DNA from 2 places in the Colwellia sp. MB3u-55 genome. Region 2 is predicted to be linked to the other one. Evidence: predicted binding sites of a transcription regulator. Region 2 holds the regulator's gene; the other holds the start of a gene.
The links. The regulator FNR, encoded in region 2, switches genes on or off when oxygen is low (the NO sensors DNR and NnrR bind a similar motif). The targets are predictions, from matches to a motif close to TTGATCTAGATCAA.
Positions count from the first base shown of each region.

Region 1: the regulator FNR is predicted to act here: its motif matches at 1,811-1,824, upstream of H4J66_RS18875 (DUF3149 domain-containing protein).

Region 1 covers NZ_JACGUS010000122.1:594,850-598,277, forward strand. Annotated here, with positions in the region: gene H4J66_RS18865 (ATP-binding cassette domain-containing protein) at 1-967, shown strand, start outside; gene H4J66_RS18870 (tetratricopeptide repeat protein) at 1,035-1,757, shown strand; gene H4J66_RS18875 (DUF3149 domain-containing protein) at 1,928-2,041, shown strand; gene H4J66_RS18880 (heavy metal translocating P-type ATPase) at 2,483-3,428, shown strand, end outside.
Region 2 covers NZ_JACGUS010000072.1:38,662-42,089, reverse strand. Annotated here, with positions in the region: gene ccoS (cbb3-type cytochrome oxidase assembly protein CcoS) at 2-214, shown strand; gene H4J66_RS03500 (sulfite exporter TauE/SafE family protein) at 220-897, shown strand; gene fnr (fumarate/nitrate reduction transcriptional regulator Fnr) at 936-1,655, shown strand; gene uspE (universal stress protein UspE) at 1,805-2,731, shown strand; gene ttcA (tRNA 2-thiocytidine(32) synthetase TtcA) at 2,843-3,428, shown strand, end outside.

The DNA.
Region 1 (3,428 bases), on a different contig from region 2:
ATTAAAAGAGACAACCTGTGGCTATAATCCAGAAACCATTATTTTACATGATGTCGGTCTCACGCTTGTACCCGGTAGTAGAATCGGTCTTTTGGGACGAAATGGCGCGGGTAAGTCAACATTAATAAAGTCATTAGCTGGCGATATTGCCTTAATTAAAGGCGAGCGTTATTGCGCCCAAGACTTAACTGTTGGTTACTTCTCTCAACATCAGCTTGAACAATTACATATGCAAAGTAGTGCGATTGATCATATTGTTCGTGCTAAACCTGAGACTACAGAGCTACAAGCGCGCAATTTTTTAGGTAGCTTTGGTTTTACTGGCGACCAAGCACTCTCTCCGGTAAGTACCATGTCAGGTGGAGAAAAAGCACGTCTGGTATTGGCGTTAATTGTTAATGAAAAGCCGCAATTACTCCTCCTCGATGAACCAACTAACCATCTTGATTTAGAAATGCGTCAAGCACTCGTCTTTGCTTTACAAGATTTTGAAGGGGCTATTATTTTGATTGCCCACGATCGCTTTTTATTAGAGTCGTGTGTTGATGAGTTTTTCTTAGTTGCCAATGGCCAAGTTAGCGAGTTCTCGGGTGATATTGATGACTATCAACAATGGCTTAATGAAGACAAAAAACAAACACTGAAAAATACTAAACCCGCAAAGTCTCTTGAGGTTGTTGATAAAAAACAATTACGCAAAGACCAAGCTGAATTACGTAAAAAAGCATCTCCGCTGCGAAAACAAGCTGATAAATACGAGAAGAAAGTGCAGCTGCTGCAAACTGAATTAGCTGAAGTTGAAGGAGTATTAGCCGAAAGTGAGATATATCAAAGTGAACATAAAGCACGCTTAGGCGTACTCATTAAGCAACAAGCTAAACTCAAAGCAGATGTTGAAGAAAATGAAATGTATTGGCTCGAATTAGAAGAGCAAATTGAAGAAATTATGTTACAGGCTTCACTGTAAAAATTAATCATTAAATTATATTACTTGCTACACTTAAAAATCATACGATTAAAATAATGAGAACGTTATGAAAAAAACAATATTCGCCCTTTTTTGTCTATCTATAATAAGCAGTGTTTCGAGCTTTGCTTATCAAGGTGATCTTGACCAAGGCATTTATGAATTAAACCGTGGCGATTTTAAAGCGGCTATAAATGAATTTGAACCCTTAGTTGCTCAGGAATATTCTCCTGCGCAGTATCAAATGGCGCTTATTTATTTAAATGGTTACGGCGTTGCAAAAGATCCCAAAAAAGCATTGGAATTAATGTCCTTAGCCGCTTCACAAAATCACCCCGACGCACTATTTAGTTTGTCGCTGATGTATTCTGAGGGAGTCATCGTTAAAAAAGATTTAAAAACCGCTTTTGCACTGATGGAAAGAGCAGCGATTAGAGACTCTGTAGCCGCACAATTTAATCTTGGTGTTATGTACTTCAATGGTACAGGTACATATAAAGACTATCCAAAAGCCGCACGTTGGTATGAGACTGCGGCAAAGCAAAATTACGCTCTAGCCCAGTTTAATTTAGCACTGATGTATTTTGAGGGCTTGGGTGTTGAGAAAAGTGTAGAGATGTCTTTTATATGGAATATTATTTCCGCCAGTAATGGTTATAAAAATGCAGGAAAAAGTCGTGATATGGACTCTTTAAAACTCAGTAATTTAGAAATAGCTCAGGCAAGGGAAAAGGCTGACCGACTTTATCAACAAATTATCGAACAAGAAGCATTAAAAGCTAAACAATAAAACCTTAACTCAAAAAAATAAGACAATAATCTAAGGGGCAAATTCAAGGTTCATTGATCTATATCACAACCATAAAGTAACCCATGATTTACAATGGCTATAACATTACGTTATAGCCATTTTTTTATAACTCAATTATTTTTATGGAGTCTGTTATGAAATTTTTCGATATGATTATTAATGATCCTGTTGTACTTTATTCTTTTGGTGGATTAGTCATTCTCTTAGGTATTTGTGCTTTTTATATTTATTATTTCCTTAAAAAAATCAATGAGAACAATTAGTTAATGTCTTTACAAGTTAAATAAAGTTGCAACCGTCTAAATTAAGGTGTTAACCGTTAAATAAAGCCAGCAACTGAAATTGTTACGTTTAAGCACCAAAACTATCTTTAAAAAGGTTAATTAAACGTTGAAATCGCTAATTTATAAAATATAACCCTAAGGGCAGTAGCTGCCAAAGGGGAGTCTGTAGCAACCTAAAGTTTTGTAGGCGTATATATTTAATGTTTAATAAGAAAACGAATGTTAAAGTTTTAACCTCAGGTATCGCTGATCTAAAGAAGCAGCCATTAAGATTGTTCTACTCCTCCTTAAAATGCAGTGATTGTAGTTAAATTATAAATTGTCACTTATAACATTTTTTATACTAAAACATTTGACCCTACCACCGTGGTAAGCTTTGACCTCAACTTAGTTCTAAAATTCAATTAAGGTGAGAAGCTTATGAATACAACTACACAATTCAAAATTGACGGTATGACCTGTGCTTCATGTGTCGGTCGTGTTGAAAAGGCGTTACACAAAGTCGTTGGCGTGACAGATGTTACAGTCAACCTAGCTACAGATATGGCGACGATTCAAGGTACCGCCAGTTATAGTGAATTAATTACTGCTGTTATTGAGGCTGGTTATCAAGTGCCTGTAAAGGTAAAGCAATTTGGTATTGGAAAGATGAGTTACTCGTCTTGTGTGAAGCGGGTCGAACAAGCATTGTTAAAAGTAACCGGTATGGTCAGTGCGTCGGTCAATTTAGCCACCGAGCACGTACAAGTAAAAACTTTATCCTTTGTAACTGATGAACAACTAGCCCAAGCCGTAACACAAGTCGGTTACCTTTTTATCCCGTTGAACAATAACAGCGTGATAGAAAAGCCCAGTCAACATCAACCTTTTTATACCAAAGCATGGTGGCCCGTATTGGGAGCAGGCCTACTTACCTTGCCACTGGTGTTACCCATGTTAAGTATGCTGTTTTCGCAACAGTGGATGTTACCACCTGTTTGGCAATGGTTGTTAGCTACGCCAGTACAATTCTATTTTGGCGCTCGCTTTTATCGTGCAGGCTGGGGGGCATTAAAAGCTGGCATGGGCAACATGGATCTTCTTGTCTCCATAGGTACCAGTGCAGCCTACGGACTATCTTTGTATTTGTGGTGGAGTTTTGATAGCGCTCATGGCATGCCACACTTGTATTTTGAAAGTAGTAGCGCAGTAATCACCTTGGTTGTGCTGGGCAAATATTTAGAACACAAAGCAAAACGCCGAACAACTGATGCACTTAGAGCATTGGAAAATTTGAAACCTGTTGAGGCAACAGTGCAGCGCTTTGGTAAATGGCAGAAAGTGGCCGCTTCATCAGTACAAACAGGTGAAAAAGTAAAAGTAATCC
Region 2 (3,428 bases):
CATGAGCATTATTTATATTTTGATCCCCATAGCGATAATACTAACCTCTATCGCTATTTATTTGTTTTTCTGGGCAGTAAAGACTGAGCAGTTTGATGATTTAGAGAAACAAGGGATGAGTATCTTGTTTGATGAAGATGAAAATATTACCACAAAAAAGACCACTGAAACCCATAGCGAAAATACAGCTAAAAATGATACGGGTAGTAAATAATAACCATGTTGAGTATTGATTATTTATCAGCATTCATCATCGGCTTGTTAGGTTCGGGACATTGTATCGGTATGTGTGGTGGCATAACAACGATGTTAACATCTGCTATATCGCCGCAACAACAAGGCTGCGATAAATTTAAGCTGGTCGGTGCATATAATGTTGGCCGAATTTTTTCTTATAGCTTAATTGGAGCAATAGTTGGATTTAGTAGTTCTATTGCCATCAAAAACATTGGCGTTCCATTAGGTTTTTTTCGGTTATTTGCAGCTGTATTTTTAATTTTATTAGGCTTGTATTTAGGCCAATGGTTAATGTGGTTATCAAAAGTTGAAAAAATAGGTAAGTTCCTTTGGCGCTATCTATCTCCGTTAAGTAAAAAGTTTATTCCCATTAATAATGCTAAACAAGCGCTAGCATTAGGAGCAATTTGGGGATGGTTACCCTGTGGTTTAGTCTACTCAACATTAACTTGGTCCTTAGCCAGTGGAAGTGCTCTTAGTGGCGCTCTAATAATGACCAGTTTTGGTTTAGGTACTTTACCAGCCTTGTTAAGTCTTTCACTTGGCTCTTTTGGTATAAAGTCGTTGTTAACTAATACGAAATTCAAGAAAATAATGGCGCTAATGATAATTACATATGGTATATACAGTTTAATGTTTGCATATCAGCAATTGTTTTAATATGATCGATAAATTAGGGATAAATCATTTAGGTTAATATGTATAAAAAGCCATGTTCTACATCTCAACATATCCATTGTCAAAACTGTAGTATCAGCGAGCTGTGTTTACCTTTCTCTTTAAATGATAAAGAACTTGATACACTAGACAGTATTATTGACCGTAAACGCCCTATCCATAAAGGCGAACAAATTTTCCAAGATGGCGATAAAATGCAAGCTTTATACGCTATTCGCTCTGGAACATTCAAAACATTTACAGTAAATGAACAAGGTGAAGAACAAATTACCGGTTTTCATTTAGCGGGTGATTTATTAGGTTTTGATGCTATTGCTGAGTCAGAGCACCCTAGTTTTGCAAAAGCCTTAGAAACATCTATGGTCTGTGAGATACCTTACAATACTTTAGATTCATTATCGAATACGATGCCTAAGCTAAAAAAACAAATTCTTCGCATGATGAGTTCCGAGATCCGCGCCGATCAAGAAATGCTAACGCTACTTAACCGCAAAAATGCTGAGCAACGCTTAGCGACTTTTATTTCAACCTTAGCTAGTCGCTATCATGCACGCGGTATGTCACTGACAGATTTTCGCCTAACGATGACGCGCAGTGACATTGGTAATTATATTGGTTTAACGGTTGAAACCATCAGTAGGTTGTTAAATCGTTTCCAAAAAAATGAATTAATCACAGTAGATGGAAAGCTCATTACAATACTTGATATGGTTAAACTTAACGAGTGTGCTTCGCTGTAGTTTATCGCTTTTTTAAATAATTATAGATAAATGCTTAACATTAAAGATGTTAAGCATTTTTTTTATTGAAATATTATGATTTAAAGCAAATAATATCTATTAATTATGGTCTATTATTAATATTATTTAATAAGTAGGGAGTAAATATTATGGATAAGTATAAAAAAATATTAGCCGTTATTGATCCAACCACTGAAAATCAAAAAGCGTTGAAACGTGCGATTGAATTAGCACGACATAGTGGCGGACAGATTACTGCATTTTTAACTATTTATGATTTATCTTATGAAATGACCACCATGCTTTCTGGTGAAGAGCGAGAAGCAATGCGTCAATCGGTTATTAATGATCGTAAACTATGGTTAGACGAAAAGATTGCAGAAACTGATCACGAAGACATAACCATAGATACCTGTATTATTTGGCATAATCGTCCATTTGAAAAGATCATCAAAAAAGTACTGACTGAAAACTTCGATATTGTCATCAAAGGCACCCATCAACATGACAAGCTAAAGTCGGTGATTTTTACACCAACAGATTGGCATATCTTAAGGAAATGTCCCTGCCCAGTATTACTGGTTAAAGACCATAGTTGGCCAAGTAATGGTAATTTACTTACCGCACTCAATATTGGTAGCGATGATGATGAGCACAAAGCGCTCAATAATAAGTTAACCCAAGAATCAATAGTGTTTTCTTCACTTATTAAAGCCAATGTACACTTAGTGAATTCTTATCCGGGTACACCAGTAAATATTGCCATTGAAATTCCAGAGTTTAACGCCTCTGAATATAACGACACGATGTTTAATCATCACAAAAGTGCGATGAAAGACCATGCTAATAGCTTTAATATTCCACTCAAAAATACCCATGTTAAAGAAGGTTTACCTGAAGATGTTATTCAAAGTATTTCTAAGCACATTGATGCTGAATTAGTCGTGTTAGGCACTATAGGTCGAACAGGGATTTCAGCAGCACTTATCGGTAATACTGCAGAGCATGTCATTGACCGCCTTAACTGTGATGTTTTAGCGATAAAACCTGATGGTTACCTCTCTCCACTAGCTTAATATTGAAATATGTAAATATCCATTAAAAAGCCGAGGGTTTTCTTGGCTTTTTGCTATACTACGCGCCGTAAAATTCATACTTTTTTATTTTAAATATCTCTAGGGAACACTATGAGCGCTCAATCAGCGACACCAATAACATCTTTAACACCCAGCCAAAAAATACAGCTGAGTAAACTTGAGAAGCGCTTAAGACGACATGTTGGCCAAGCTATCGCGCAATATAATATGATAGAAGATGGCGATAAAATAATGGTGTGCGTATCAGGTGGTAAAGACAGTTACGCCCTACTGGCTATTTTAATGTTGTTAAAAGAATCAGCGCCTATTCATTTTGATATTGTTGCCGTTAATCTTGATCAAAAACAACCCGGTTTTCCTGAACATATCCTTCCCGAATACTTAGAAGCTTTAGGTGTTGAATATAAAATTGCGCAAGAAGATACCTACTCCATTGTTAAAGATAAAATACCTGAGGGGAAAACCACCTGCAGTTTATGCTCTCGTTTACGCAGAGCTATTTTGTACAAGGTCGCTGCAGAAATAGGCGCAACTAAAATTGCACTAGGCCATCATCGTGATGATATGGTTGAAACACTAATGCTAAATATGTTTTATGGCGGTAAATTAAAATCGATGCCAGCAAAATTGGTCTCTGATAATGGTGAGCATGTTGTTATTCGACCGTTAGCTTTTT